Linked DNA regions of Marinomonas mediterranea MMB-1. The protein of the gene in region 1 interacts with the protein of each later gene in a pairwise test. Links are inferred from orthologs where the notes say so. Each region holds a gene or a part of one and is shown on either strand. Other genes may lie near its edges. The genes, in order: ndk and MARME_RS05050.

Region 1 (16,953 bases):
AGGTGTTGCTCATGGCGGTGTGGATGTTCAAGATATTGGCTGTGATTTCTATTCGTTTTCTGGCCATAAAATATACGCCCCGATGGGAATTGGAGTGATGTGGGGTAAGAAAGACGTCCTAGAAACGTGGCCTGTGTGGCAAACGGGCGGAGAGATGATCTCGACTGTCACTTTAGAAAAGGCGACATGGAATACCCTGCCGTATCGTTTTGAAGCCGGCACTCCAAACGTAGGAGATGCGATTGCGCTTGGTGCTGCAATAAAGTGGTTCTCAGAGTTTGACCTTAAAGAGGTTCAGGCTCATGAAAGGCAACTTATCGCGCACGCCACTAAATGTGCTGAGGCGTTTGAAGGCCTTACTATTATCGGTAATGCTAAAGACAAAGTAGGGGCGATCAGTTTTGTTCTTGATTGTGGACATCCTGCCGATATCGGATTTTTGTTAGATCGACAAGGTTTTGCTATCCGTACCGGTGATCATTGTGCACAACCTCTAATGTCTCGCTTTGATGTACCAGGAACGGCGCGAGTGTCTTTCTCAATTTATAATACACTTGAAGAAGTAGATGCCTTTTTTAATGCACTGAAAAAAGTGCGAATGATGTTGGCGTAGGAGGAAAAAGATGACAACTGCAACTTTTGACCCGAATCAAGCCGTCACGTTAACGGCGGTAGCCCAAAAGTATTTTTCTGCCAAGTTGACGGCTCAGCCAGAGAAGTTAATTAGACTGAGTACTAAAGAGAGTGGCTGTACTGGTTTTGCTTATGTTTTAGATATAGTGGCTAAAGCAGAAGACAGCGACGAAGTGCTAACGTTTGAAAATGGTCTTGAATTCGCTGTTGCTCAAGGATCTCTTGAGCTTTTGAAAGGGACTGAAATAGACTTGGTTCGAGAAGGTGTTAATCAGGTCGTAAAATTCAATAACCCAAATGTCATTGCCGAGTGTGGTTGTGGCGAAAGCTTCAGTGTGAATTAATCGATGCAAAAAATGGTTGTAACTCAGCGGGCTTGTCCTGCTCGTCGAGTTCCTAGTGGTGAGCCAACGCTCATTCCAGAAGGGCAATTTATCACGATTAATCAAAGCTTAGGTGGAAACTATACCATCACATTTCAAGGGAATATGCTTCGAATTGATGGAACGGATGCTGATGCAATTGGTCAAGAGCCGGAAGTCCTAAACTTTGAAGATAATGGTTCTGGAGACATTGTAGAGGAACAAGTCTGGCAGGCATTGGACTCAGTATTCGATCCTGAAATCCCGATTAGTTTAGTGTCGTTAGGGTTGATCTATAACGTAGAAATTGATCAACACCTTAATTCTGTTCGGATTAATATGACGCTTACAGCGCCAGGCTGCGGAATGGGACCAGTACTAGTAAGTGATGTTAAGTATCGAGTTGAACTTGTCCCTAATGTTGACCTTGTTGAGGTTGATTTGGTATTTGACCCACCATGGTCACGAGACATGATGAGTGAAGAGGCGCAGCTTGAAGCGGGTTTGTTCTTTTAGGTGTTATTGAGCGTTCTACAAAATTTTAAATATGCGAATTATTGTCTTAATGGCGATGTGTAATTCGAATAAAATAGCAAACAATCAAGGAGTGCTTTCTTGGTTGTTTTTTTGTTTCTAAGGGTGAGTGAGGATAAGTATGTCTCTACCGAGTACTGAAGATATAGTTGATGATTTGTCTTTTTTTGATGATTGGGAAGAGCGTTATAAATACATCATTGACTTAGGTAAGTCGCTCCCGAATTTTGAGGATGAGTGGCGCACTCCCGAGCGTCTTGTAAAGGGTTGCCAAAGCAACGTGTGGATTCAACCGGGAAATATGAATCATCCAGAATATGGCGAAGTGCTAACATTTTCAGTGGACAGTGATGCTGTAATCGTTCGAGGACTGTTGGGCTTAGTGTTGGCCGCGTATGACCACAGGACACCTAAACAAATTTTAGAGTTTGATATCGACGAATATTTTGGCGCAGTAGAATTAGAGCGACATTTGAGCCCTACTCGCGGAAATGGCCTGCGTTCAATCGTTTCGCGTATTAAAGCGATCGCTCAGGCGTCTGTTTAGAGCGCTTTTTGAGTATTCTATCGTCCATCTTCGGACCTGCAACTTAAGAGACAGTTAGAGATATATCCATGCAAAACCCAGTCTATCTTGATAATTCCGCTACGACCCCAGTTGACCCACGAGTCGCCGATAAGATGATGTCTTGTTTGACTCAAGATGGTAATTTTGGAAACCCTGCGTCTCGTTCTCATTTATTTGGCTGGCGTGCTGAAGAGGCTGTCGAAGAGGCTCGTCTTCAGGTGGCGGAGTTGATACAGGCTGATGCGCGTGAAATCGTCTGGACGTCTGGGGCAACAGAGGCTGATAACCTTGCTTTAAAAGGTGTAGCTTATGCGTACCGTAAGAAAGGTCGGCACATTATCACCTCTTCTATTGAGCATAAGGCGATTCTTGATCCGTGTAAGCAGCTAGAGAAGGAAGGGTTTGAGGTTACGTATTTAAAGCCGAACTCAAAAGGTGAGATCACGGTAGAGTCTGTCGTTGCCGCGATTACTGAAGGTACGATCTTAATTTCCCTGATGCATGGTAATAATGAGCTAGGTGTTTTAACCGATATCAATGCAGTGGGGGCGGTAGCGAAAGAACATGGTGTTCTTTTTCATGTTGATGCCGCTCAGACAACAGGAAAAGTCGACATTGATGTGAAGGCTATGAATGTTGACCTGATGTCTCTGACGGCTCATAAGTCTTATGGACCTAAGGGAATTGGTGCCTTGTATGTTAGACGCACTCCAAAAGTAAAACTTGAAGCTCAAATACACGGGGGTGGCCATGAACGAGGTATGCGTTCAGGAACGTTGGCGACCCATCAGATAGTAGGAATGGGCGAAGCTTACCGCATAGCCAAAGAAGAAATGGCGAAAGATGCTTTGCAAATCTCCGAGCTAAGAGATTACCTTTGGGTGGAGCTGCAAAAGCTAGGCGGTGTGCATTTGAATGGTGCTAGTGACAATCGAGTGGCCGGTGTTTTGAATGTTGGTTTTGAAAACGTGGACGGCGAAGTCTTGCTCATGTCCTTGAATGATATTGCAGTATCTTCTGGTTCCGCTTGTACATCAGCGAGCCTTGAGCCTTCTTATGTTTTGAAAGAAATAGGCTTGGATGACTCGCTTGCACATGCATCCTTGAGGTTGTCAATTGGTCGCTTTACCTCAAAAGCGGAAGTGGACTACGCTTTAGGGGTTATTTCTAATGCAGTTTCGTCATTGCGTGGAGCGTGATGAGGTAGTGTGCTTAGTTTGAATTACCTTGAGTCGACGTGAGCTTGTAAAGCATCCCTCTTCTTGAGGCTGTCATTCTTTTTGGTTATTATGGCGCTGTTTTTCTATAATTGCTTGTTATTTAAAGAGTTGGATCAGTCTGAGTATTGGTGCAGTGGTATTTATTGTTGTTGAGAGTATAGTAATTAGCTAATGCTTTATTTCCATGTTCAAATGGATATCTGCATTTGAATGCTTACTTTAGATTGCTAGGTATGAAGGAAGGAAATTGGTATGACTAAACCCGAAGATGTAGAAACCGTAGAGAATGCTGAAAGTGAATCTATTGAAGAAGTCTCCAATTCAAACGAAGACACTTCTCAGTCAGCTTCTTCGGAACTAGATCAGCTTCGAAGTATTGTCTTTGGCGCGGCGAAGGCTGATTTAGATGAGCGGATACGTAGCCTTCAAGACGAAGTAAGAGCTGGATTTGAGCAGGCTACTCTAGCTTTGCATCAGCAAATTTCAGACGTTCAGGCGGCGTTGCAAGACAGTGTGAATTCATTAGAAGATCGCATTAGTCAGGTCGATACTCATTACGATTATAAAACGTCTGAATTGACGAAAAATATCGAAACACTTGCAGCAGAAGTTGAGTCAAATGATGAGAATAATCGTCAGCTTGATGAAGCACTTCATAAACGTATAGATGAAGAAATTCAGCAGCTTACCGATCAGTTTACTCAGAAACATAATCAAACAATTGACCTACTTAATCAGGTTAAGAAAGAGCTGAATTCCTCCAAAACAGACAGAAAAACCCTTGCTAAGCTATTGGCCACTGTGGCGACAAATCTTGAGACAGAAGAAGATAGCTGAGTTTGCCTATGAGCAGCAACAGGGAGTCGATGTCCACCCCATCTAATGAGAGTCAACAAATGGCGCAGTTGCGTCATTTGGTATTGGGCGACGACTGTCAGATTGTACGGGATGTGGTAGAAGAAGAGGCTCGTGATCTCGTTACCAATGTATTAACCGAGGCGTTGCACGATCGGCAAAAGGCGGATGGTAGTGTGACAGCGGTTATCGCGCCGCTTGTTGAGCAGTCGGTTGAGTCGTCAGTTGTTGCTCGAAAAGAGCAGTTTGTCAGCTACTTGTACCCCTTGGTGGGTAGTTTAGTTCGAAAGTCGGTTAGTTCATTTCTAGCAGAAATCATTGAACAAACAAATGAGCTTCTTGAGAGTAGCTTAACCTATAAAGGCCTCAAGTGGCGATTTGAAGCTCGTCGAGCGGGTGTTCGCTACTCTCAGTATGTCGTTCAGCAAACGTTTGTTTTTCGAGTCGAGCAGGTTCTGCTGATACACCGTGAAACGGGTATGTTGCTAAAAACGGTTATGCGAGACAAAACGCAAGCAACCGATGGCGATATGGTTTCCGCCATGCTGACAGCAATCAATGATTTCGTTGCAGACTCGTTTTCCCCGCAAGAGAACGACCAAGAGCAAAGTCTTGATGAAATAAAAACCGATGATTTTACTCTGTTAATAAAGCAAGGGCCAAATGCAATATTGGTTGGTGCAATTACAGGTAATCCTCCAGCGGGCATCGGTGATAAATTTCAACTTACGTTAGAGTCTATTCACCAAATCTACAACGACGAGCTAAATAATTACGAGGGCGATTCTTCTGAGTTTGAAAACACTGAGCAGCAACTCAATGACTGTTTGCTTGCTCAGCAAAAAGAGAGTAAAACAGAAAAGAAGAAGATGCCATGGTTGGCTATTGTATTATTTTTAATCGGTTTTGCGGGTATTGGCGCTTATTTTTATCATGGCTGGCAACTGGACTCTGTCGCAAATGAGATTCGTGATCTTCCGTCGCCCCCAGGAGTCGTTCTGTTAAATGCAAATACGTGTGATGACAAGGTATGTGTGGATGTGCTTAGGGATCCTATTGCATTGCCCGTATCAGACTGGATTGCGGGTGTATCAGATATGGAGAACATTGATCTATCTGAGCGTTATTACCGCTCTCTTGATGAGCGTTTATTGCCTTTGCGGTTTGAGAAAATGGCTAATGAGTTTCCAGAGCTTCAATTCGATGCCGCACGTTCTGCGTTTTTAGGAGCTCTTTCTCAAGAGCGTTATCTTCTGCTTAGATCTAAATTATTAGACATATCTGATGCAGAAATGATCAATAAAATACTGGCGAATGTGCTTATTGAGGAGCAGAACAGTTCAAGTTCAGCGTTGCTGATAAAGGTAATGAGCGATGTTCGGCAGTTGCCTGAAGCGCCGGGTATTGCGCTTATCGGCATGAATGTATGTGGTCAGCATGTTTGTATTGATGTGCTTCGAGACCCAGATGCGCAAAAAGTAACGTCTTGGCTTGGTGACGTTGTCTCTTCTGAATTGATTACAATAAATGAGCGTCGCTTTTCTGCTTATGATGAAAGGTTAATACCGAGAAGGTTAGCGCGTATTGATGCAGCTTTTCCCAATGTCGCCTTTGACGCACAGAGCCATTCCTTCTCTGGCGTTTTGTCAGCACCAAAATTTGATCAATTGCGTTCTGCTATACAACGTATTCAAGAACTGGTTGAGGTCGATTCTGTTTTAAGAGGTGTTTCGATTAAATCGCAACGTGTGGATAGTGGTGTTTCTAACGAGTTATTAATAGAGCAACAAATTCGTGAAGTAGAGCTATCTAGTGTTCCGTTTGATGTCAATGCAAGTCAATTACCGTCTAACCATTCTGATCTTATCAAGTCACTGAGTCGTGAAATTACGCGTCTAGCAGAACTTGCTAAGGTGTTGGATCAACGACTACTCGTAGTGGTAATGGGGACAAGTACATTGGGTGGCACAGATAGTTATAATCAACAGCTAAGCTTAGACAGAGCTGATTCGGTGATAAAAGCGCTCATTAGCGAAGGCGTTTCACCAGAGATTTTAAGAACGGCAGGGCTTGGAGCGCTTAAAGAGCGTCGTGATGCCCCCAAAGTCATATTCGATGTAATTCGGTTTTCACCTGAAGGTAATAGAGAAGTGCGGAACTAAATGATCCAGAAAAAAATTTGCATGTTAGGTGCATCGGCTGTTGGCAAGACCAGTTTGGTTAAGCAGTTTGTCGAAGGCATCTTCTCTGACCGGTACCTGACAAGTATTGGTGTCAAAATTGATAAAAAAATCTTAGAGGTAGAGGATTCTACCGTCCAGTTGATGCTATGGGACATCGAGGGTGTTGATCGATACGCAGGTTTCAACCCTAAATATCTGCGTGGTGCGTCTGCGGCCATTATCGTTGTTGACCAAACTCGAACTCAGTCCTTTCTTGAAGGTGTAGAAATTTGTCGACTTGTTAAACTTGAAAAAGAAATGCCTATTTTTTTAGTCTCTAACAAGAGTGATTTGCCTAAATCTGGAACGTGGGATAGTGCGGCGGATTGCGGTGTTGCTTCATTGTTTGAGCGCAGTTTTAATACGAGTGCGAAAACTGGAGATGGTGTCGAAGATATGTTTCACAATGTTGCGAAAGCAGCCCTAAATAAGTAGAAGGCAGATACTATGAGCGCATTACTGTATCAAGAATTAGGGATATTTGATTGTGTTGTGCTTAAGCATATAAAAGACGACTCCTTTCTAATTCACTTCGCCAACGATAATTGGTTTCGATCCTTGTTCCCAGATAACCATGTCGGCGACGAAGTCGTATTGAATGATACGCCTTATTATCTTGTTGATTTTCTGTATGACGCCAAAGAATTTTGGCGGCTAAACTCAAATGGCCGTATTAACTCTGGTATTTGGAGTGAGCAAACAGGGCGTAAAGTATTGCGCTTAGAAGCGGCTGCTATATCAAAGGATGAAGAGCACTTTTTAGTGCTGTTTAACTTAGAAAACGAATACAACAAGCGACAGAATACCTTGCAGATTGCACGTGAACTTTTGATTTCTAATGATAAGGTTCTGGAGCAGCACGAAGTTATTCGGGAACGGATAGAGGCTTTGGCTGTTCAGAGGGAAACTCAAGGGAATGTGAGTCTACCGGTGAAAGAAGTCATTGAAAGCGCTGAATTTGGTGTTGCAATTATTGATCATGATCTTCAGCTTGTTGAGCAGAATCCCGCGCTATTCAGACTGTTTGAAATGCTCCCTGGAGATGTCGGACGACCTGCAGCCTTGTTACTCGAACTTTGCCAACGCCAGTTTCCAGAATTTCAACGCATTTTAGAGACCAGAAGTCGCTGGAGTGGTGAGCTCTATTGGATGAAACCTCCGTCGCTAAGTCGGTGGATGCAACTTACTGTTAGCCCAGTAGAAAGTGAAACGGAAGGTCATTACTGGCTTCTCTTAGTGACCGATATTTCTCGCGAAAAGTACCTTCAGCAAAGTAACGAAAAACTCACGTATTTTGATGTGCTTACAAACCTTCCAAATCGTCAATACTATTGGCAATGTTTGGAGAATGCGATAGAGGTTGGGCAAAGCTTTTTCGCGATGCAGTTGGATATAAAGCAACTAAAAAGTGTTAATGAAGTATTTGGTTTTACAGTCGGTGATATTCTGCTAAAGGAGCTTGCTGAGCGTTTACGTCAGTTGGTTAGCCCTAATGATGTGTTGGCAAGAATTGGCGGTAATGAATTTGCGGTTATTTTACGAGAAACACAGCAAGAAAAGTGTGAGCAAATCGCTCGTAAAATGATATCTGATATTTGTGCGCCATATTATGTGATGGAGCAACAATATAAGTGCAGTGTTGGTGTTCGTATTGGTGTCTCTCATTTTCCTTATGATAGCGTTGTTGCCGAAGAGTTGATGAAGTATGCGGATTTAGCTTCTTTTAGTATTAAGCAGGGCGGAAAAAGTGCAGTTCAATTCTATTCTCGTGAACTAAAAGAAAGTTCTTTGAGAAGAATGGAGTTAGAAGCGGCGTTGCGCGACGCGATTGATAATGGTGAGTTTGAGCTGTTTCTTCAGCCTATTTTGGACCTCGATACAGGAAAGATATCTCAAGCTGAGGCGTTGATACGTTGGCGACGACCTGGCATAGGCCTTATTTTCCCCGATGAGTTTATTCCGATTGCTGAAAAGTCTGGGCTGATTATTGCGATTGGGAAATGGGTTATACAAGAAGCATCGCGTTTATTGGCAGTGTTGCATCAGCAAGATCAGTTTATTAAGTTGTCTCTTAATTTATCACCCTCACAAGTCAGTGATCGGTCGCTTTTGGGTTTTATTCAGCGGCATATTGAAGCGAATCATGTTGATCCGACTTATCTAGAGCTTGAGCTGACAGAGAACGTATTAGTTAACGACTTTGAAAGAATAAACCATTTTTTGAGCGAGGTTCGGAAAATGGGAGTCAGTGTCGCAATTGACGATTTTGGAACAGGCTATAGCTCTTTGTCTTATCTTCCTAAGTTGCCGATCGATTTTATTAAGATTGATCGATCCTTTATCGGTGAGTTAATTGACAGTGACAGTAATAGAGCCATTGTGCTGGCAATTCTTGCGATGGCAAATAGTCTGAAGCTGGGTGTGATTGCAGAAGGTGTGGAGGTTGAGTCACAAAAAGCGTTTTTACGCGAGCATCACTGTCAATCTGCGCAAGGCTACCTGTTTAGTCGTCCTGTTCCATTTGATGAATTCTGTAAGTTACTTCGTGGGTAACTGACTTTAATTCTTTTGGTTTTGGTGAGCCTCTTATTTGGCATATCTAGCGCCTGTTTGAGATAGTGTGACTTTATTTTTAAGTTTGCCTAAAAAATAGACAAAGTTTTTTGCGAACGGCATACAATTTTAATAAAGACATGCGTATAATCCACGCGCGAAACTTTTTAGATAACAGGTTCAGTGTTTGAATCTGATTAAAATACATATTGGAGTTTAAAAATGGCGCTAGAACGCACTCTATCAATCATCAAGCCAGATGCAGTTGCAAAAAATGTTATCGGTGAAATCTACACTCGTTTCGAGCGTGCTGGCCTAAAAATCGTTGAAGCGAAAATGATCCAACTGGATGATGAGCTTGCTGGTGGTTTTTATGCTGAGCATAAAGAGCGTCCTTTCTACAACGACCTAGTTGCTTTCATGACTTCTGGTCCTGTTGTTGTTTCTGTTCTTGAAGGTGAAAACGCGGTTGCTCGTCACCGTGAGCTTATGGGTGCAACTAACCCTAAAGAAGCGGCAACTGGTACTTTGCGTGCAGATTACGCTGAATCTATTGACGCAAATGCTGTACACGGTTCTGATTCTGCTGCTTCTGCTGAACGCGAAGTTGCTTACTTTTTCGGTAAGTAAGAATTAATAAGTCTATTTACTACTATAGTAAATAGACTTGCAGAGGCGTGATGAATAAATCGTCGCGCCTTTATTCAGAGGCTTCTGAAAAGCATATTTCTTTTCAGAAGCTTTTTTCGTATTTATTATTTTGAAACACAGGCTCTCAAGCGATTTCTTGCTTATCGCATCTTTATTGTAGAGAAGCCTCAAAGCGTATACGCAAGTGATTGGTTAAAACATGTCTGCTACACAAAAAGTTAATTTGCTCGGTTTATCTCCAGAAAAGCTCGTTGAGTTCTTTGAGTCGATTGGTGAGAAGAAATTTCGTGCAACCCAGGTGATGAAGTGGATTCATCAAAAAGGTGCAGAAAGCTTTGAAGAGATGACTGATGTCAGCAAGAAGCTTAGAGCGAAACTTGAGGGAATATGTGAAATCCGTGCTCCGGAAATCGTGGAGCAAAATATCTCTACTGACGGAACTCGAAAATGGATCATTCGTACTGAAGGTGGCATGAACGATTGTGTTGAGACAGTGCTTATTCCTGACGGGGACCGTGCAACGCTGTGTGTGTCTTCTCAAGTAGGGTGTTCTCTAGATTGTAGCTTTTGTTCAACGGGCAAGCAGGGGTTTAACCGCAACTTGACGCCAGCGGAAATTATTGGTCAGTTGTGGATTGCTATTAAATCATTTGGGCCAATGGATCCAAATGGTCCTCGCCGCGTTACAAACGTTGTGATGATGGGGATGGGCGAGCCGCTGATGAACTTTGAACCTGTTGTCGATGCCATGATTCTTATGATGCATGATAACGCTTACGGGCTTTCAAAGCGTCGCGTTACGTTGAGTACATCAGGTGTTGTTCCAAAGATATATGAATTGGTTAAGCGTACGGACGTTTCTTTGGCGATCTCTTTGCACGCTCCCAATAACCCGCTGCGAGATGAATTAGTCCCAATCAACCGCAAGTATCCGATTGAAGAGTTGCTGGAAGCGTGTCAGCACTATTTGGATAATCTTCCAGATAAGCGCCATATTACCATTGAGTATACAATGATGGCGGGAGTCAATGATCAAGAACAACATGCACGAGAGTTAGCTCATTTACTAAAAGACTTAGAATGTAAGGTGAACTTAATTCCATTTAATCCTTTTCCTCATTCTGGTTATGAAAAACCTTCTAACAATCAAACTCGTCGGTTCCAGAAAATTTTGGCTGATGATGGGTACACTGTGACAGTTAGGACTACTCGTGGTGACGATATAGATGCCGCATGTGGACAGTTGGTTGGTGACTTTCATGATAAGACTCGCCGATCTCAGAAGTATATTGAACTTCGTGAAATTGGTGATCAATCGTAGTCATAAAACGAGAGGTTTGAACTTTGAATCAGTAAAGCTGTCAAAAAATGGTCAAAGTTCGTCTTCTTTATGAATTCGAGATAAAAAAATGCATTCTTTTGCGAATGAGATTTGATGGTAAGCGTCAATCTTGTTTTAATAGCCATTATTGATAAGGTGTGCTTTTAAGTATACATCAGGCTCGATAGCTTATGTTTCGGCGTATATGAGTAAATTACTTCACTTGTAAGCCCGCTACGTAGGTAATGAAATGGAAATGTCTGTCGTGAGTTACTCTTCACGAAACTGACCTTTCTTTCCATTTATTGTATGCCACCTTGTTTTGCCTGAGACCCAAGGTATAAAAATGACTACCGAATATGAGACAGAGATGGTTCTGCCAGAAGATACTGGCGAAACGGACATCGGAAAAAAATTAAAAATGAAAAGAATGTCGCTAGGCCTAGATGAAAGACAGGTCGCGACAGAATTGAAATTGCCGATAGAACAAGTGATTGCGCTTGAAAGCAATCAGTTCGACTTCTTTCGTAGCATCACCTTTGCGAGAGGTTATCTTAAGAGCTATTGCCGTTTATTGGCTCTTGACCCTCGTGCGATCCTTTCTGCTTTTGACCTTCAACAAGCGACTACCGAGCCAACGGTTAAACCTGTAGATAAAGTGAATAAACAGGCAAACTTTGGTGATCCAATTGTAATCTTTATTTCCATTGTTCTTGTCGCTGTGATTGTGTTTGTAGCGGTCTGGTTGCCAACACTTGACGAAGATTCAAACGAAGAAAATGTCGAATCAGTGGTTCAAGAAGCCGCTTCGGAATCACAATCGGAGCAGGTTGGTCTAAATGCTGATGTTAGCTCTGATGGTAGCGATTTATCTCTGAAGAATGAAGAAGGTATCTCTGCGCCGAATGCAGAGGCAAGTGATGCATCGGGTAACCAGTTGGAGAGTGCTCAGTCTCCAACGCGTAATTTAGACGATGCAGATCGTATTGAAAATACAAAGGAAGAGTCTGATATCGAAACGGGCTTGTCTGCAGAAACGAAAGCCCTATTAGAAGAGGCTGGAGTTGACCCAGAAAAAGTAGCTAAAGAAGCGGCTCAAGATTCAAGTTTGAACAAGCCTGTTGCTGAGCCAGTCCTTGCTTACAATTATGAAGTAGAAATGTCTTTCAGTGCGGACTGTTGGACTGAAGTAAGAGATGGTAAAGGAAAAATACTGTATTCAGGTGTGAAGTCTAAAGGAAGTACGCTTGAACTAAATGGTAACGCGCCTTATCGAATCGTACTTGGGTTTGCTCGCGGAGTATCATCGATTAAATTCAAAGGCGAAGAGTTCGACTTTTCTTCATTTATTCGTAAAGACCTAGCTCGTTTTGAGCTCAAGTAGAGAGAACTATGCATTTCGAATCACCTATTAAGCGTCGGCAGTCTCGTCAAATAATGGTTGGGAACGTTCCTGTTGGGGGCGGTGCGCCTATAAGTATTCAAAGTATGACGAATACAGAAACGTGTGACGTTGATGCGACAGTGGCTCAAATTACGGCTATTGAGCAAGCCGGAGCGGATATTGTCCGAGTGTCGATACCCTCTATGGATGCAGCAGAAGCATTTAAGGAAATTCGAAAGCAAGTGTCCGTTCCGCTCGTGGCGGATATTCACTTTGATTACCGTATTGCGTTAAAAGTGGCTGAGTACGGCGTCGATTGTTTGCGAATTAATCCGGGTAATATCGGTAACAAAGATCGAGTTCGTGCCGTAGTTGATTGTGCTCGGGACAAAAATATCCCAATCCGTATTGGTATTAATGCGGGGTCTTTAGAAAAAGATTTACAGAAAAAATACGGTGAGCCAACGCCCGATGCGTTGGTCGAATCTGCCTTTCGTCAAATTGAGTATTTTGATGAACTAGACTTCCATGAATATAAACTAAGTCTAAAAGCCTCAGATATATTTATGACGGTTGAGGCTTACCGTAAAATTGCGACACAGATAGATAACCCTCTGCATTTGGGGATAACAGAGGCAGGTGGGTTACGTTCAGGAACGGTTAAATCTTCCATCGGTCTAGGGCTAATGTTGATGGATGGTATCGGTGATACTCTGCGCGTATCGCTTGCCGCAGATCCGGTTCAGGAAGTTAAAGTCGGTTGGGATATGCTAAGAAGCTTAAAAATTCGCAATCGAGGCATTAACTTTATCGCTTGCCCAAGTTGTTCTCGACAAAATTTCGATGTTATCAAAACGATGAACGAGCTTGAGGAACGTCTTGATGATGTCACTGTCTCAATGGACGTGGCTGTTATAGGTTGCGTTGTGAATGGGCCAGGCGAAGCAAAAGAGGCGGACTTAGGTTTGACTGGCGGTACGCCAAACAATTTGGTCTATTTAGACGGTAAACCAAATAGCAAATTAAAGAATGAAACATTGGTTGATGGTTTAGAAAAAATGATTCGTGAAAAAGCTGCGGCAAAAGAAAACGAACTTTCTAATATCATCGCTAAGCAATAAGGAAACGAAAGTGGGTCGTAAAGTACAAGCAATTCGAGGTATGAATGATATATTGCCAGGGCAATCCTCTGTTTGGCAGTATATTGAGAATGCGGTAGCGAATGTGGTTAAAAGCTACGGTTACCATCAAATTCGCTTTCCTGTTGTTGAGCATACTGAACTATTTAAGCGCGGTGTGGGTGAAACGACCGACATCGTTGAAAAAGAAATGTATACCTTCGATGATCGTAACGGTGAGTCATTGACATTGCGTCCAGAAGGGACCGCAAGTTGTGTTAGGGCTGCAGATCAAGCAGGCTTACTGTTTAATCAAGTACAGCGCTTATGGTATGTCGGTCCGATGTTCCGCTACGAGCGCCCGCAAAAAGGTCGTTACCGTCAATTCCATCAAATTGGGGTAGAGTCATTTGGTATGGCGACGCCTGATATTGATGCTGAGCTAATCATTCTAACCGCGCGTCTTTGGAAGCAGTTAGGCTTGCTTGAGCACGTCGAGTTGCAGTTGAATACCATTGGCGTCGCCGAAGCTCGTGAAAACTTCAAAGCAAGTTTGGTTGACTACTTAACAGAATACAAAGATGAGTTAGATGAAGATAGCCAACGTAGGTTGACGACGAACCCATTGCGTATTCTTGACTCGAAAGATCAGAAAACTCAGAAGATACTAGAAGGCGCTCCTAGCCTTGATCAGTATATTGATCAAGAATCCCAAGAGCAATTCGAACGTCTTCAAGCTATTTTGAAAGCAAACGATGTATCTTATGTGATTAACCGTAAGCTTGTTCGCGGGTTAGATTACTACGGGAAAACAGTATTTGAGTGGGTTACCACGCACTTAGGCGCTCAAGCAACGGTCTGTGCTGGCGGACGTTACGATGGTTTAGTTGAGCAACTAGGCGGCAAAGCGACACCTGCCGTTGGGTTTGCGATGGGAATAGAAAGACTCGTTTTACTGTTAGAGACGTTAGAGCTAATTCCTGATGCGGCAAAAGCGTCTACGGATGTATTTGTTGTCAGTATGGGCGCGGATGCAGAATTAACATCGTTTTCGTTGGCTGAGTCTATTCGCGAAGCATTGCCTAATTTAACGGTTTTACGTCATTGTGGTGGCGGTAACTTTAAAAACCAGATGAAAAAGGCTGACAAGTCAGGTGCTCGATTTACGTTAATCCTTGGGGATAATGAAGTCGCAAATAATGAGTGTCAGATAAAAGATATGACAACAGGGCAGCAAGAGTCCTGTGCTTTAGATAAAGTAAGCGAATACTTGAGTTCTTTTTAGCCTGGTCGCCGGGCTAATAATTTGAAAATGTAAATCAGTGGTGCAAACGAAGTCATCGTCAGTAACCACTTTTTTGATAAATTAGACAAAGATGTAACCTGAGGATGATTCGGTGTCAGAGTTAAAAACTGAAGAAGAACAAATTGAAGCGTTTAAAACGTGGTGGAAGAAAAATGGCACAGCTCTAATTCTTGCTGTTGCTGTCGGTGTCGGTGGTTACTTCGGATTTCAAGCATGGAAAACAAATGAAGCCACGCACATTAGCGAAGCCTCTTCGTTGTATCAAACTTTGATTGAAGCTGCATCTGACTTAGATACTGAGAAGAATCAAAAAGACGTAGCGGCGTTAGCTGCTCAACTAAATGAAGAATATAGCGATACTGGATATGCCATGTTCGCTGAACTCTTTGTTGCTGAGCTAGAAGTTAGTAAAGGAAACTACGATAAAGCCATTACCGCGTTGGAAGCGGCGGTAAGCGGAACAGAAGATCAATCCTTTCAAACAATTGCGACGATTCGTATCGCTCGATTGCTAGCGGAAAAAGAAGATTTTGACGCTGCGTTGAGCAAGTTGGAGTCGGTTACCCAAAGCGAGTTCTCTGTTCAAAAGAATGAGTTGAAAGGCGATATCTACGTACGTCAAGGCAAGCGTGATGACGCGAGAACGGCCTACGAACAAGCTAAGCAAGATCTAAAAGCGGGGCAAAATCACCCTTTGCTTGATATTAAACTGGGTGACCTTGCTAAGAGCTAATTATGTCTAAGATACTGCTGCTGTCTTCCTTGTTAATCGCGTTATTTTTGCAAGGCTGTGCTACACAACTTCCGTTACCAGAGCCAGACCAAATGGATCAGGAAGTATTTTTTGATACATCATGGCGTCGAGGTGTTGATGGATCGTACGGAGAATATACTGAGCGTTTTAACCCAGTATTAAAGGGCGATGGGATCTTTTTTGTCACACGCCGTGGTGCCGTTTATAAGTTACGTCAAACAGATGGGCGTCGCCTAAATTATTTCGTGACGGACTACGAGCCAAGTGCTGGCGTTGCGTTAAATGATGACCTTCTTTATTTTGGTACATACGATGCAAAGTTAGTTGCAGTCTCTTTGAGTACTAAAGAGGTGGTTTGGGAGCGCTCGTTAACGTCTGAGATACTTTCTGAGCCGACGTATAATAATGGTTTTCTTGCGGTGCAAACTGGCGATGGCTGGTTAAGCGTATTAGACGCGAAAACGGGTGATACGATTTGGCGTACTAAAGAAGATATTCCTGCGTTGACGGTTCGAGGCACGAGTGTTCCTGTCATCGTCGGTAATAAAGTATTAGCAGGGTTTGCTGATGGGAAGCTTAAAGCTTTTTCGTTGGTTGATGGTAAGGCGTTATGGTCCTATGAAGTGGGCAAGCCAAAAGGCCGTTATGAGATTGAGCGACTTACGGACGTTAATGGCCGTTTAGTTGTAAAAGGGGATACCGTATATTCGGTTGCCTACAATGGAACGCTCAGTGCGCTATCGATCGAAACCGGAAAATTGAAATGGCAGCGTAGCATTCCAAGTGCGGTTGGTGTGGCTGTCAAAAATGATCAATTGGTTATTGTAAGTCAAGATAGCAGTGTCATTGCTCTAAATGCATTAAATGGTACGCAGATGTGGGAAAACCGTGAGATGGAAGAGCGAGAGCTTTCTGAGCCGACTTTCTTTCGAGATTATATCGCGGTTATCGACAGAGGAGGTTTTGTTTTTCTTCTCGACCCTAAATCTGGCGACATAAAAGCGTTTAAACTTGCCGATACAAACCAAAAACCGGGAAGTCGTATGGTGTCTAATGGCAAGCAATTGTTTATACTTACGCCAGATTCAAAAGTTACAGCACTTAGTTACTAATTATGTAGGCGATATATAGGCCTACTCAACTGCTACTAAGTGTACTTTTTCAAGGCTGCCTTTCCTGAAATATGGTCAGGAAAGGTGTGATTGAGCCTCAACTACTTCAGAGCGTAGATAAGACTGAAGCACACCGTTTCCAGACAGCCGCTTTATACTTAAATAGGTAAAAAAATGATTCCAGTTATTGCATTGGTTGGTCGCCCCAATGTAGGTAAGTCCACCCTTTTCAATCGTCTGACTAAATCTCGTGATGCGCTTGTTGCAGATTATCCAGGGCTAACCCGAGATCGAAAGTACGGAGATGGTAAATTAGGTGAGCATGATTTCATCGTTATAGATACCGGTGGTATAACGGGA
Region 2 (15,861 bases), 240 kb from region 1 along the record:
TCAAATGGCGACTTTCGTACCAATCGATGTACGCCAGTTTCAGTTCTTAACCAACCAAATGCGTACTCACCTTCAAAACGAACTGTCGCAGATTTTATCCCTGCAACCTCCCCTTCTGATACTTCCATAAGCTCCACTTTGAAGCCTTTGTCCTCACCCCAACGTAAATACATACGCAAGAGCATATTGGCCCAATCCTGAGCCTCTGTTCCACCTGAACCAGACTGAATATCCAAGAAAGCAGAATTAGCATCCATCTCGCCTGAGAACATACGTCTAAACTCAAGTTTGGCTAATTGCTCATCTAGGTCATTCAACTCTAATTCAACAGCTTCGACAGAATCGGCGTCGTCTTCTTCGACTGCCATATCCAATAGATCTTTTGAATCTTCAACACCGGACTCTAAATTATCAAGTGTTTCAACGACGGCTTCCAATGTGGAGCGCTCTTTGCCTAACTTCTGTGCGTATTCAGGGTCGTTCCATATTTCAGGATCTTCCAATTCACGACTAACTTCTTCTAGACGCTCTTTCTTAGCATCGTAGTCAAAGATACCCCCGAAGAATTTGGGAGCGCTCAGAAAGGTCTTTTATCTTAGAAAGGATTGGGTTGATTTCCATATTGGCTGTAATCTGCTATAAATCTTTATGTATTTAGTTAAGTGCGCAATTGTAACCAATTTACACGCGGCATAAAATGATCCTGTGTCTCGAATAGTGTAATTCGTGTAGAAATTAGCCTGCGTGGGGAGAAATGATGGAAAAGCCAACAGTAGATGTCGATATCTTAGGACAATCTTACAAGATTAACTGTCCTAAAGGACATGAAGCCGACCTAAAAGAAGCGGCAGAACACCTAAATAATCAAATGAGAGAGATTCGCGCCAGTGGTAAAGTACTGGGGCTTGAAAAAATTGCCATTATTGCGGCATTGAATATTACTCACGATATGTTGAGCGGCCGAAAATACGCTCGTTCAAACGAGCAACAGCTTAGAGAGCTTACCTCTCAGCTTGATTCTGCTTTGGCACATCAAACGAAAGTCGGTTAATTATTGTATATCGCGTAATCTCATTTCTTCGTTGCAAGGCTTATCTACACGAAATTTCTTCATAGCGCGGGCATATAGGATGCTTGTGCTAGATGATTTTATTATCAAGTTCATCTATACTGCGTTTGTTTCCTGGGTTGTTCGAAGCGGCTTAACGCCCTTGAGCCTATGAGCAAAAACCCGGACGGAGACTGCGAGTTCGGTGTGCATGTCCGTGCGTCGGAAAGCCTAAAGAGCTCCAGATCCATCCACCTTGAACCACTGGGTTCAAGGCCAATAGCCGAAACGGCAACTCGGGAAACTTCTTTTCTTTTTTAGCGCGTCAATCGCTTCCTCGCTAAACGTCTGATGTTATAGATAGCTTTTTTAGAGATGTTTTTTTATTTACAAAGCACTCTTTGCAAATAGCGCTTCTTTTTTGTGATTCATTCCTTAAACCGACAGTAATCTCAATAACCATACCTGATCAGAACGAAATCGATTATTCTATCTTCGACCGTTGCACGATGTTACGAGCAAAACCAAAACGAGTCTGTTTCTAAACTGTTTTGAAAAGAGCATCAAGTCTTGGAAAAAACAGCGGTCTTGAAAAGAACAGTAGTCGTGTAAGGGCATTTATCTATATCAATAGACACAGTACACAAGGTTTAATCATGCCAAAAAACGATCAGAGACAGTCTCTTAGACAAGAACTTAGGAAAAAAAGAAGAGCATTAACAGAACAGCAGCAAGATGACGCGGCAAGTGAGCTTCTCAATCAATGGTATACTAATCAAATCCATTTAAGCACTCAAACACCACTTAATAAAATAGCACTGTATTTAGCAAACGACGGAGAACTCTCCCCTCATCAAATCGCTAATGATATTTTCAGCAGGGATACTATCACCCCACAAACGACGCTTTATTTACCCGCTTTAAACAACGACAAACTTTTGTTTGCCCACTATTCCAAAAGCTCTGAATGGCACACAAATCGATTCGGAATTGAAGAACCAGTGGATGAAAATGCGCTTTTACCCAATCAACTTGATCTCGTTTTTCTTCCACTTGTGGGATTCGATGAACAGGGAGGAAGGCTCGGAATGGGAGGCGGTTTTTATGACAAATCCTTCGCTCAAAAAAAACCAAAAGAAAAACCGCTGCTTATTGGACTTGCTCATGAATGCCAAAAAGTTAACCAACTTCCTATAGCGTCGTGGGATGTACCACTTGATGGCATACTCACACCAGAGCGTTTTATTTGGTTTTAATCAAGCGTCACTCTAAGGTTCACTTTACCCGCTGAAACAGACTCAATTTGAAGGCTATCAATTCGGACTCGTTCACGAGCCAACTCACGTAACCATCGACTCACAACCGTAAAAGACGCATCAGAGGCCCACACTTGAAGCCGAGTTGAATTCTCAGCACTAATGCGTTCTGCCACCAATCCTGCTCTTTTAGAAGCGGAGTTAACCAATGCCCTTAGCTGATTAGCATTGCGATCGGTAAAACTGACCGTATTACCGCCAGAATTCAAAGACGTTAGCTTCTCTGCATTTTTGACGATTGTCTGATAATTTTCCAGTGCATCTTCTAACCTAGACTGCGCTAGATCATTTTGTTTTTGATTAGGTAACCAAGCACCGTAATAGGCAACGACAAAAAGCAACGCCACCGCTGCCACTATGATTAACCATTGTTCTCGAATCGTACGACCTTGAAAGTTAATCCAAAGCGACATCAACGTAGGGCTACTTTGAAATTGAAGGAGTAACCATTGTTTCACTTCGACTCTCCTTGTAATTGAAACGCGCCAATAAATTCGGCACCTCGTTTTAGTACTTGGTCCAACTGCACGTCTAAGCCCTGCTTATTAAATGCGGCTAGGAGGCTATCAAATACATCCCGATTTTTTGCACGCCACTGAATACGATAACTGCCATTTCTATAGTTAACGCTGACAATAGAATGACTCCCTTTCACTGTCTGGCGAGCCTGATCAATCGTATTTAGTACCTCATAGGGTGATCGAGCCACTACAGAGCCGCTGAAAGCTTCATTTGTTTGCCGTAACTTTGCTTTAAGCTGGCGAGACAGATTAACGACACGCCCCTCGTCAGGGGCAAGACGTAAAAATGCATCTTTAGATTGTTCATTTACAGTGAAGGCTTGTTGATTTAGACGCTCAGTGTCTGACTGCATTGAATAAAGAGAAACAACGAAAAGAAGAGACGCAGCAAGAGCAAACCACTTCCATGACCATAAAGTATGAAGGACAGCGGATTGCTCTCCAAACTCGCCACTGCGCAAGTCCATGCTCTGCCAGTTTTTACGATTAGACAACTGGTATGCGACAAACTCTGCATCTGTATCAGGATCGGACTGCAACACTCGTTCCTGTATATCCGCCGTAACGAATTCCGGAGGAACTTGAATAAGCTGACCATCACTCCACGTATAAACGTCGTCGTTGAAGACACAGAATTCGGATGATTCTAACTGGTTACACAGCCAAGCTTGAGGAAGAATAAAGCTAGTCCGAGCAGGGTTCACATCCTGAAATAGCGTTAGCCATTCGTTCATTGCATCTTTTGAGACAATACTTGCAACAGCAAATGAATGAACAATATGAGTGTTCGCCTCTTGCGTATCGAGAGCTTCATTCTCAACGACATCGTTAGATGCTATTTTATAACCTTGCTTCAACGCGAGCGTAACAAAGTGAGTGTCTTCAATTGGCTGTGCAATATGTGACTCTAATAAGAAAGGAGCGACCTTGCTAAGGTGACGAGACTGCCCTTTTTGTAGTTCAAATTGATGAAATTGGCTCCGCCATGCGGGCAAGAGAAGGATCAGTTCAAATTGAAACACACCGTCTTGTTGTTTTTCAGATAGCCATTCTTTGAACTGGTCAAGTGACACGTCTTTCTGAGCTTCTTCTATCGCACCTTGCTCAGAAAAGTACCAAAAAGAGACACTCCACTTTTTCAGTTCATCAAACTCTTCCTTTAGTGCTAACACCAACTGCTTCAAGTAGCTACCTCAATTCGTCTTTGTCGCCGTTACGCCAAGGTACTGGAGTAACTTTTTTGATAGGGTTTCAAAGGGTGCAAATGACCGATAATAGACAGATATAATACCATCTTCATTTTTATAAAGAAGAGTATGTAAAAACCGATTCGGTTTGTCTTTTTCTTCTAAAACAATAAAGGCTTCAATAAATTGCGTGTCCATGCGCCAATCGGCCTCTTCAAGTTCTTGAGCCTCATATGCCTCATCTTGTAAAAAGTCGTTTATTTCTTCGTAACCCGCACTTTGAACACGCGCTTCCAATTTAGAAAATGCATCAGTTGTCAGACCTGGCAACATTGCTTTTAACAAAACAGAGGAAGCTCTGTTGATATTCAGACCATTGTATTTGGGCAGGGCGCACACATAAGGCGCTATTTTTTCTAAGACATCGTCGTCCAAACCGAGCTGCGTCCATTCAGTATCCCCCACAAACGCAACGTCAGCGGTTCTGTGACTTACTGAACGACCTAAGTAGTACTCGTCTTCTCGGCCATCCGAACCCGTTAAGCTTTGGTCTTCATCAACCCAGTCCGTCAACCAATCAATCCAGTTACTGTCGGTGCCTATCTGGCCGGCAAGTGACTTCAACCTAGTGTAAGTCACTTCTCGCAACTCATTGTCAGCTAGTGCGTTTACATTTATGCAAGATTGCATATCAACTAACGTGATATGCAACTTCTGATTTTCATCGTCTAACTCTAAAAATTCATCCGCTAACAGTCGACTTTGAGAGGGCTGATTTTGGCTGGAGCTTGAGGTGCTGGAAAAACTTAACTCAGAGAACCATTGAGCGGCCCAAGCTTCGCCGCCATACAAGATTTCTTTATCAATATTATCGTCGTTTATCTTTTCATACAGCGCACTTTCTTCGTCAATATAAGACAAGACTTTAACCGCAATGCCACTAATGAGCGCAAAGACCATTAACGCTAAAATTAAAGCAACACCTCGCTTGTTAGACGGCCCATTCATCCGCTATGACTCTCCGCTTCCATAAGGGTTCGCTGTGTTTTTTTCGTGAGGAAAAACAGGCACTTCAAAAACACGCTCGAACGACTCGCCTTCTTTCATCTCGATATGAACCTTAACAGCAATAGGCAGTGGCTCAGATTGTTCCGTCACTCCAGGAAGGTACACTTCCTCTTCAGGCCAGGCCTTAACCCATCCTTTTTCTCCCAACACTTCGATAGAAAGTGTTTTAACGTCGTTAAACAACTGCTCAACAGGCTTACTGTCTTGATCTCTATCCAATACACGCCAATATCGACGATAGAAAATATCATCGGAAACGGAGTAGTGAATTCTCTGTAGCTGAGAACGCTCCTCTCCAAGTGAGTTCTTCCACCCTGTACGAGTAAAGCTTAATTCATTATTAATTAGGACCAATGCAGCTTTTGATTCGCCAAGTTCGTCTCTTATGGGCCGATTTACGATTTGTGATACATCCGCTTCAACCCAAAGCCACACTCTTGAAAGCTTTTCAATTTTATCAGCATGATTAGATATACTTTTTTGCAAACGGATTCCCGACTCCACCATGCCTGTCGATACAAGGCTAACAAAGCCCAAAATAGCCAAAACGATCAAGACCTCAATTAAGGTAAATCCGTGCCTTTTGATTTTCATTTTGGCGTCTCCCTACCACTAGGGAAATAGGTTTGTAGCGAGTAAATTGGGGATTCCGCATTTGGGGGGTTAAACACGTCAACTCTATACCGGTTTAATAAATCGGTTTGCTTTTCCAATTCGATTTTTGAACGCCACTGTAAACCGCCTTGCTCAACCGTCTGCTCATCCAAGCTTGGTGTCTGTCCCTGCCGTATCGAAATACGCGCCAAAGATATACGATCCTTTGCAACCCATGTCGCCATAATTTTTCGTTTCAGATAATCGCTATGATCAACACTTCCCGAGCTGGTTTGCATCATAGTCACACCAACGAGTGAAAGAATCACAAGTGCCATTAAGACTTCAATCAAGGTAAAAGCAGAATACCGTTTAGTAGACCTTAATCGCATTAATGCCATCTCCCTCGATAGTGAGTGAGTACTCGCTTTTTTGCAAACTAATTGAAAACGGCAAATACTCACCGTTGGCAAGAAAGACGAATTGAGCACCTTTCGTGAACGACAGTGAAGATAACGCCTTTTTCAACGCTTTTAACTCAACATCAATGTCGTACTGCACATTCGCATTGGATTCATAAAAGGGCTCTTCTTGTACCCAAGTCACTTTAACATCGTCTTGTTTCGTCTCAGAATCACTAGATGACGGACTGGTCGAAGAAGCAACTCCTCCGGAGGCGTTTTCTATTGGCAACCATTGGCGCCATTCATCGCCATTAATCGAAATGACGCTGGTTGAGCCGGATAGCCAAGCGTTATCAGCAACCTTTTGCAATGCAAATCGTAGGGTTTGAGCTTCACGCTTTAGAGACTCTTCGTCTGAATCGACCGAGATATTGGGCGCAACTAAACTAAGCATCGCGCCCAAAATAGCCAGCACCACAAGCAGCTCTAATAAGGTAAAAGCCGCTTGTGACGTTTTTGTAGGATTCATGCGAAGGTAAGATTTATAGATCAGATGCGCTTAAGTCTTCCGCATCATCATCACCGCCTTCTCGGCCATCAGATCCCAATGAAATAAGATCATAGTCACCCGTTGAACCTGGACTGACATAGACAAATTCATTACTCCAAGGGTCCTTAGGCAACTTCGATAGGTAGCCGCCCGACTTCCAATTACGCGCTTCAGGAAAACCAGAAGGTTTAGACACTAAGGCTTCCAAACCTTGAGCAGTAGAAGGAAAATTTCCATTATCCAGTTTATACAAATTCAATGCGTTCACTAAATCACGCATTTGCGTCTTAGCGACGGTGACTTTCGCTTCATCGGCACGCCCGAGGATATTCGGTGCAATTAAGCCAATCAAGGCACCAAGAATCACCAAAACCACCATGAGCTCTAGTAAGGTAAAACCGCTCTGCTTTCTTTTATTAAACGCAGCGTGTTTACTGTGACCGCTATATGGACGTTCCTGCGACATAGGCATTACCAACTCTCCATCAGACAGGGTACCTATTGCGTCCAGTTCGTCGCTCTTCGATAATACTTCGTTTGCTTGCACTTGTTCTAATTGCATTTGCTTAAATAGTGTACGGCGGAACATGTCTACTCCTAATTCCTAAGCCATTTATCCTAATAACTGATTCATGTTCATGATCGGCAATAATATCGCCATTACAATCATCATAACAACTCCACCCATAACAAGCAGCATAATCGGCTCAAACAAGCCAACCATGGCACTAATCCAGTTATTGGTATCATCCTCTTGCTGCCTTGCTGCTTTGGAAAGCATAATATCCAAATCACCACTGCGCTCGCCACTGATAATAAGCTGAAGCATCATTGGAGGGAGTAACTTTGTTTTATTCAGCGCATCTCCAAGAGACCCACCTTCTCTAACGCTTTGCTGAGCTTTGGCTAGCCGTTTCTGAATACTTCTATTTGCCGATACCTGCGTCGCTATGGACATGGCCTCCACAAGCGAAACACCACTTGTCGTTAGCATGGAGAGCGTACTAATAAAACGCGTAACTTGAACCGTTTTTATCATGCTTCTAAGTCCAGGAACAGCCAACACCCAATGGTCTCGAAGCGTACGAATCGATTCTTTTTGAATCAGTACAATATACAGTAAAAGCAACACAATAAAGATAACAAATGTGACTTTACCATTACTTTGAAGCCAGTTACTGATGGCAAGCATCACTTGTGTAATTTGAGGTAGAGCGGCGTCTTGACGCTCAAACACCGACACAATATCCGGCATAACAGAACCAAGTAAAAAGACCACTATACTGATCGCAACAATGGTCAAAATAGCAGGGTACAACATCGCCATTTGAAGCTTTTGCTGATTACCGCGAACACGTTCGCTATAATCCGCTAACTGCATCAACACTTGAGGTAAGCCCCCTGATTCTTCACCCGCCTTAATACTGGCGCGAAACAGAATCGGAAACGCCTTAGGGTATTCTGCTAATGCACTAGCCAGAGGGTGACCTTCTAGAACCTTAGAACGAATGGCGAGCAACATACTGCGTATACGCTGCTTCGTGGTTTGTTGAGCGACCCCTGACAGGGCTTCTTCAATCGGCATTCCCGCATCAATCAGTGTCGCAAGTTGACGGGTTACTAGCGCACGTTCTTTTACATCAATAGAAGGTGAAAAAAAGCTGCTCTTCGTTTGCTCTTTTCCCCTTCGAGCATCGATTAACACCAGACCTTGATCACGCAGACGTTGACGTAAAATCCGTTCATTGTCCGCTTCAAGTACGCCCTTTTTTTTCCTACCTTTATGGTTTAAGGCCGTGTATTCAAATGCTGCCATACTCTTGCTTAACCCTTAATAATATTATCTAAGACAGCTTAATCTTTGCCGCCTTCGTGTGCGACACGAAGCACTTCTTCTAAACTTGTATGGCCTAACAATACTTTTTGAATACCGTCATCTCGTAAACTAGCATGGCGAGCGCGCGCTGCTTTTTCTAACGCTTGCTCACCTGCCTGTGAATGCACAAGCGACTGCACCGTTGCGTCCATCTCCAGTATTTCATACAAACCTAATCGACCGCGATAACCCTGACCAAAACAGTGTTCACATCCAACAGGGTGATAATGAGTCACGTCTTGATCTGTCGACACCTTCATTAGAACCTTGGTTGCCTCATCGGCAATTTCGGGCTTTTTACAGTGGTCGCATAATTTACGCACTAGACGCTGCGCTATAACACCAACAACAGAAGACGAAAGCAGGTAGGGCTCTACCCCCATATCTTGTAATCGCGTAATCGCACCCGAAGCACTGTTTGTATGGAGTGTAGACAACACTAAATGCCCCGTTAAGGAAGCCTGAACAGCAATATCAGCGGTTTCTTTATCTCGAATTTCACCTATCATCACCACGTCAGGATCTTGACGCAAAATGGCCCTAAGACCGCGAGCAAAGGTCATATCCGCTTTGGTATTAACCTGTGTTTGCCCTATGCCTTCGATATGATATTCAACGGGATCTTCGACCGTCATAATATTTCGCTGGCCATCATTTAAATAACCGAGAGAAGCATACAGGGAGGTTGTTTTACCAGAGCCTGTCGGCCCCGTCACCAAGATAATACCATGAGGGCGTGAAATAAGTTGTCGCAGCGTTTCACGGTCTTTATCAATCATCCCCAGATGCGTGAGATCGAGTCGACCAGCTTGCTTGGACAATAAGCGCATAACGATACGCTCACCATGCGTAGAAGGCAAAGTAGACACACGAACGTCGACTTCCTGACCCGACACGCGAAGGACAATACGCCCATCTTGAGGGATGCGTTTCTCAGCAATATCGAGTTTTGCCATGACTTTTATACGCGACACTAACATAGGCGCTAATGCTCGCTTCGGCTGAATAATTTCGCGTAATACACCATCCACTCGAAAACGCACCAACAATCGGCGTTCGAACGTCTCGACATGAACATCCGACGCGCCTTCCCTAACCGCCTCACTTAAGATGGCATTAATCAGCCGAATGATAGGGGCATCGCCCTCACTTTCGAGTAGGTCTTCGTTCTCTGGGATCGACTCTGCAACCGAACTTAAATCCAAATCATCACCGATGCCTTCGGCATCTGCGAGTGTTTGGCCGCCTTCACGCTGGTAAAAACGAACGACTTCAGCATCAAACTCAGTATCGGAAATTTCGACAAAATGAGGAGAGATTGGTGCAAGACGGCGCGCTTCCGACTTCGCCGCCAGTGTTGCTGAAGATCGATATTTAAGGTGCCAACCTTCATGATCCTCAAGCAACAAAACACCTTTTTCTTTAACAAAACTGTATGAGAGGCTGATCAAACTCTATTTCCTTACAAATAACCCATCACACACAATGTACTAGAAGTTCCAGTAAGCTGAAAGCCCTACGTTCCAATAACTTAATTCATTCTCTGGAATGGACACATAACGATCACGGCCAGGGTCAACACCTTCAGATGCAGTAACGGAATTGCTCGAGCTATCGGTATACACAGTGCCTCGTGTCGCCTCGATCGATTGTTGTCGAGTAATAAACAACTGTTTCAATTCGGGTCTTATCCGATAAAAGTAATTTGCAGTCGCCATGACACCAACATGTTCAGTAAATCGCCAACCGTATCCTGCACTAAATCCAACATCAAAACCCTCAAAAGAAGAATCAAAGGTTAAAGTGGGTTGTGAGGTATTTACCACGCTGTAGTACATCGGAATACCAACAGTCGCTCCAAACTGCAGACGGCTCCCTAATTCACGAGTTTTAAATAAAGTGTCGTATTTATAACCTGCCTGTAAGGAAAAACTAGTAAAGGTCTCTGTAAAGTTACGAATTTTCCCAGTTGGATCCGCACCATAAGCAGCATTTAACGCTTCGTATGTATTGGCAGCAGAGGATGTTCCATCACTTGTTCCTACGTAAGGCGACAAATTCGCCCTATTAAAGTCATCTAAAGAGCTTCCTGCATCAAAACCAGAGCGATCAAGACTCGACTGTGTATAGCTTGCACCAAAGACAATTTGATGACCATTATTTAGTAAATAACCGCCTAATATATCGAGCGCCTGGTGTTTTGTAGATGCTAAGTCTCTTTGATATGTTCCATCTACAGAGTATGTTGTTGAATCTGTCGGATCAACATTAGAGCCTGATGCTTTCCATGATTCATTCGCCTGATCAGATGTCAAGGTACTAGTATTATTAATATAAAAACCAAAACGATCTCCAATTGGTGTGTACCCACCCGAATAGTTGAAGATGTTTGTTGTTGTAGGGCTTGTCTCAAATTTAACGCCGCTTGAAAGCGTGCCGCCTTCTTTATAAGTAATTTGGCCTGCATTAAAGCCGATAAAAGTGAAGGCTTCGTTATTAATAGCAGCAAACAGTGTTGGGGATACAAGCAATGCTACGGAAGAGATGAACACTTTTCTCATACACTTTCTCCTTACATAAATATAAAAAAGCCGCTTATAAAAGCGGCTTTTAGCAAGTCAATATTTAGAATACATTCACTGTTAGGAACGCATTTCCGCCGTTTACGCCACTCGCTGTAAAAGATTTACATCCATCACCATTGCTAGGAGAGGACGTATAGGAAGCTAGTCCCCAACCTGCAGCCGTATCTTTGGCTGTAGAATCGCCTACGATATCCGAATACCAAGTCGCGTTTTCATCAAAAGCGGAGGATGTGAAAAGAAAGTTACCGTATTCACTGCTTCCTGGTGCTCCTGGCGTGCCAAGTCCTAGGTATTTTCCAGTGTCTGCCGTCGCAACAGCCTGAACTCGATATGCTTTTATTTGGAAGTTACCGTAGGCACTTGTCACTTCAACGACTTCTTCACCCACTTTTGTCCATTCCGCTTCTATAAGGCCTGTTTGCTCCTCACTTCCATCTTTAAAGGCATAGCATACTTTAGCATTCCCTTTGCCAGCACTCTCTGAATACGCATCAAAGAACAAAATCACGCGACCTTTCTCGGTACTTGAGTCCTGTCCTGACATAGAAAGGAACTGATTCGACCAAATATCCGAGCTGATATCTTCAAGTGCTGCAACTTCAACGATAGTGTTAAGATTACCTGTAGTTATAGTGCCATCACCTAACTGATCTTCAAGCAAGCCAACGTCCACAGTCTTCAAACGTATTTCATTATCAAAATCACTTAGCAAAATATTGCTGTTAATAATGTTTACGCCATAAGCGTTAAGAGTGCCCACATCAGCACCCTGATCGGCCTTCTCGACGACCGTCGCTGTTAGAATACTGGCTGTTTTAAAGAGACTTTCATTTGTTGCTTGATCTAGGTAATCATCAGCAACACGTGCCGTCGATTCAGCAGCCTGCCGTGCTCGGGCCTCCGCGGCATCAAGAGCAGCTTGTAGCGAAGTAGTGTTTACATTCGTATGTGTGTTGATGATATCTTGCTGAAAACTTGTCTTCGCGGTAGTAATGATAGTGCTCAGGTTCTGTGTTTCCAAACTAGATAAGAAATTATCTGCACTAGAAGGCGATGTAAGTTGAGCAGCGATACTGTCGTAAATAAATGACGATGCGTCGTTCGTCCTTGCTTCAACACCAGTACTACCTAACTCAATGCCGTTAACACTCTCAGCTGCATTATTTAAGACGCGGTTTCCTGCCTCAACAGTTTGTGCAAGCTTAACGGCAGCTTGTCGCATTGTAACGGCATTTGAATCACTACCAGTCTGAGTAATGTAGTTGTATGTGTTCAAATCTATTGTCGGCGTACCAGTTTGACCAAATACAGCCACCAACACGCGCTCTTGAGCTTGTGCAATACTCAATGAAAGATCTGAATTCGTGGCAAGTGACGTCGCCATTGTCGTAAGAGGGGTTAAGTTGAGTGTCGTTTGAGTTGAGCTGGTATCAATTACATTGCTTAAAGAACCATCCCAAGACTCCTGAGTCGCGGTATCTGTTCCGCCAATCGACTGCAACGTTAGTTGATTCGTCAAACCAACACTAAAACTAAATCTTCCCTCTGAATTGGTCGCTCCGCCTTTTTCAAATGAGTCTTGTACGCCATTACCGTTCAGATCAGGGTAGACGTAAGAACCCGAGATAGCATCATCAATAACCAAACCAGTAAAACTAGTTGAGTTAGAAGCTTGAGAGTCTTGATCACTTCCACCACCGCCACATGCGGATAGCATCGTGGTCGCAATAATAACCGAAAGCGCGACAGGGCTTTTTTTAAACTGAATCATGTTAAACTGAATCATGTTAAACACTCCAATTAAAATGCTGTTTGAAAACCAAGAGACAAATTAAGGCTACGTGGTGCTTCAGTACCATCAACTTTTATGGTTTCGAGGCCATAAGCTAGATCCATGCTAAAACGCTTGAATAATGACATACCCAAGTTTGCGTAGCTTAATTCACTTCCTGCCATGTTTTTTCGGTAGCCGATTCGAAAACCTGGAGCCCAATTACTATCACCATAATACGATGCTGATATAACCGCCCACTGGTATTGATCGCCTACAAAATCATTCACTTCAAACAAGTCATACGAAGTCGCTAACGTCCATTGCTTATCTGACAGCGCCACTGCTCCGTCAATTGTCACCTGCCTCTCCATCACATGTGTTTCGCTTGAGGCAATCTCTCCTCGGCTAGCAAACTGTGCAGCAACAACACAGTTATCTATTTGAGTACCCGTTAGACTTGAACAGTTTTGACCAATAATTCCATAATCAAATTCTGGCTCATTTAGGTTGGTTGCCGTTAAGCCAAGTTGATAGTTTTCTGCAACCCATATCGCACCAACATCAAGACCCACACCAAATGTACTTTCTTGGTTATCTTCAAGCGAATCTGAAAATTCATCACCAATATCGTCGTCTTCTTGCAGAACCAATAACGCCTTACCCAACGTCAAGTAATGTGCATGTAGCTTCGCACCACCAACAAGCATTCCGTATTGATTTGCCCAAATGTCTTTACTGTAACCAAATGAAAGATTCAGATCTGCACCGTCTTTAACATAAACGGACGACTGGGTCTGTATTGATTTTCCTTGAATTTCCGCTTCTTCAGCCAGAAAACTGCCTTTTACTAAACCAGTCAATGATGCATCAAACATAAAAGCGCCATACTGAGGGCTTCGGTATATCATCGGAAAAAGAGGGATTTGAGACGAAAACATGCCTTTACCTGTTGCATTTTCATCCATACTAGAGATCAGTTCGTTAACATCACGCAAAGCCTTGTCTACATCTTCGGCAGTCTCCAGTTCCTTATCGAGTGTTTCATCCAACTCGTCAATTTTCTCTTCCAGTGAGTCAACTTGCCCAAATTCATAACCAAAGGCCATTGGGCCAAACAAGCCCATACGGAATCGATCGCCGTCTTTATTATTTACCATTAGAAATGGCGCAGCAGGATTATAAAGCGCAGTCGATAGCGCTCGCTTATTAACAGACGTACCAAGCGTAAAACTTGATCCGGTAGGTTGATAGATAGGAGACGCAGCAAAACTAATACTACTCGCCAACGATGTGGCTAGGAGGAGCCCTTTTTTCATATAAACCTCTAACTTTGACTTTATCGAAGTTTCCCAGAGAAAGAGAAAACCGTTAACTGCTTTATTTGCACATTTATATAGTTTTAGCACAAATTAACGTAAAAATATGACACAAAGCTTACTTAGTTTTTATATTATCGACCAAATACTGATTTTGTTAGCTTTATTGTGCAAATTTTTTTAAATATAACGTAACGCTAATTATTTTTGAGCCCCTATTTGGGGTATGAAAGGAAGTTTCTTAAGATAAAATTCTTGGTTTCAATATGAGCTAAGAGCTGAAAATGAAAAAGCCCAACTAGTCACATCGACTAATTGGGCTTTTGTCTGTAGTGCTTCTGCCTATAGTGCCATTAATAAAAAGCACTAAAGCTTAAAACACAGCGATGACCAATATTGCTTACTGAGCAAATGTTGCTTTTTCTTCTTCTGTCACTTCTTTCATCGAAAGCTTGATTCGGCCACGAGCATCGACATCTAGCACTTTAACGATAACGTCTTGACCTTCTGCCAGCACATCTGAAACTGCGCGGATACGCTCTTCAGCTATCTGAGAGATGTGCACTAAACCGTCCTTACCAGGAAGAATATTCACGAATGCGCCGAACTCAGCAAGACGAACCACTTTACCTTGGTAAAGCTTGTCAATTTCTGCTTCTGCAGTAATTTCATGAATTTTCAACAATGCAGCATCAGAAGACGCTTTGTCTGCTGCGTAAATACGCACCGTACCGTCATCATCAAGGTCGATAGAAGCGCCTGTTTCTTCGGTAATGGAACGAATGGTCGCGCCGCCTTTACCAATAACATCACGAATTTTTTCAGGATCAATTTTAACCGTTGCCATAGAAGGCGCATTCGGAGACACTTCTGGGCGAGCGTAACCAATCACAGTTGCCATTTCACGTAGAATATACTTACGAGCGTCCATCGCTTGTGTTAATGCAATGTCCATGATTTCTTCGTTAATGCCTTCGATCTTGATGTCCATCTGTAAAGCAGTAATACCTTCTTCAGTACCCGCTACTTTAAAGTCCATGTCACCAAGGTGGTCTTCATCGCCTAGAATATCAGTCAGTACAGCAAAACCGTCGTCTTCTTTTACAAGACCCATTGCAATACCAGCAACAGGTGCTTTTAGAGGAACACCGGCATCCATCATCGACAAACTTGCACCACATACAGATGCCATAGAGCTTGAGCCATTCGATTCAGTGATTTCAGAAACAATACGAATCGTGTAAGGGAATTCGTCTTCGCTCGGAAGAACCGCTTGTACGCCACGACGAGCCAAACGACCATGCCCAATTTCACGACGACCAACACCACCCATACGACCACATTCGCCAACAGAGTAAGGAGGGAAGTTATAATGAAGCATGAAGCTGTCTTTATTCTCTCCAGCAAGACCATCTGAAATTTGAGCATCACGGCTAGTACCTAACGTACAAGTTGCAATTGCTTGAGTCTCACCACGAGTAAACAGAGAAGAACCATGTGTCTTTTTAAGAAGCCCTACTTCAACGTTGATAGGACGAACTGTTTGATTGTCACGGCCATCGATACGCGGCTGACCATCAATAACGCGACGACGTACAATGTTCTTTTCTAGCTTAGCAAAT

Evidence for each region.
Region 2: the proteins of ndk (region 1) and MARME_RS05050 interact in binary tests that used the Escherichia coli proteins (3 or more experiments, as listed by UniProt). The link is inferred for Marinomonas mediterranea MMB-1 from one-to-one orthologs.

What each region holds. Positions count from the first base shown.
Region 1 is NC_015276.1:1,355,699-1,372,651, forward strand. Bases 8,075-10,873 are described here. They hold ndk (nucleoside-diphosphate kinase), read left to right. Parts: upstream 8,075-9,169; coding sequence 9,170-9,577; downstream 9,578-10,873. Other genes in these bases: MARME_RS06165 (putative bifunctional diguanylate cyclase/phosphodiesterase), read left to right, coding at 8,075-8,947; rlmN (23S rRNA (adenine(2503)-C(2))-methyltransferase RlmN), read left to right, coding at 9,798-10,873. Outside these bases: MARME_RS06125 (aminotransferase class V-fold PLP-dependent enzyme), read left to right, coding at 1-613; MARME_RS06130 (HesB/IscA family protein), read left to right, coding at 624-977; putative Fe-S cluster assembly protein SufT, read left to right, coding at 981-1,511; MARME_RS06140 (SufE family protein), read left to right, coding at 1,651-2,076; MARME_RS06145 (IscS subfamily cysteine desulfurase), read left to right, coding at 2,145-3,296; MARME_RS06150 (hypothetical protein), read left to right, coding at 3,570-4,154; MARME_RS21390 (OmpA family protein), read left to right, coding at 4,184-6,334; MARME_RS06160 (Rab family GTPase), read left to right, coding at 6,335-6,829; more of MARME_RS06165, read left to right, coding at 6,842-8,074; more of rlmN, read left to right, coding at 10,874-10,919; MARME_RS06180 (RodZ domain-containing protein), read left to right, coding at 11,266-12,303; ispG (flavodoxin-dependent (E)-4-hydroxy-3-methylbut-2-enyl-diphosphate synthase), read left to right, coding at 12,312-13,424; hisS (histidine--tRNA ligase), read left to right, coding at 13,435-14,706; MARME_RS06195 (tetratricopeptide repeat protein), read left to right, coding at 14,819-15,460; outer membrane protein assembly factor BamB, read left to right, coding at 15,463-16,593; ribosome biogenesis GTPase Der, read left to right, coding at 16,768-16,953. UniProt on the Escherichia coli protein: Major role in the synthesis of nucleoside triphosphates other than ATP. The ATP gamma phosphate is transferred to the NDP beta phosphate via a ping-pong mechanism, using a phosphorylated active-site intermediate.
Region 2 is NC_015276.1:1,107,626-1,123,486, reverse strand. What follows is about bases 763-3,504. They hold MARME_RS05050 (5-formyltetrahydrofolate cyclo-ligase), read left to right. Parts: upstream 763-1,704; coding sequence 1,705-2,304; downstream 2,305-3,504. Other genes in these bases: gspL (type II secretion system protein GspL), read right to left, coding at 2,819-3,504; gspM (type II secretion system protein GspM), read right to left, coding at 2,301-2,822; MARME_RS05055 (cell division protein ZapA), read left to right, coding at 763-1,051. Outside these bases: more of MARME_RS05055, read left to right, coding at 758-762; more of gspL, read right to left, coding at 3,505-4,069; type II secretion system minor pseudopilin GspK, read right to left, coding at 4,079-5,080; type II secretion system minor pseudopilin GspJ, read right to left, coding at 5,084-5,734; type II secretion system minor pseudopilin GspI, read right to left, coding at 5,731-6,126; MARME_RS21340 (type II secretion system protein), read right to left, coding at 6,107-6,667; type II secretion system major pseudopilin GspG, read right to left, coding at 6,681-7,277; type II secretion system inner membrane protein GspF, read right to left, coding at 7,302-8,504; type II secretion system ATPase GspE, read right to left, coding at 8,543-10,015; MARME_RS05000 (hypothetical protein), read right to left, coding at 10,055-11,125; MARME_RS04995 (hypothetical protein), read right to left, coding at 11,190-12,935; MARME_RS04990 (conjugal transfer protein TraF), read right to left, coding at 12,950-14,239; pnp (polyribonucleotide nucleotidyltransferase), read right to left, coding at 14,640-15,861. UniProt on the Escherichia coli protein: Involved in the removal of 5-formyltetrahydrofolate.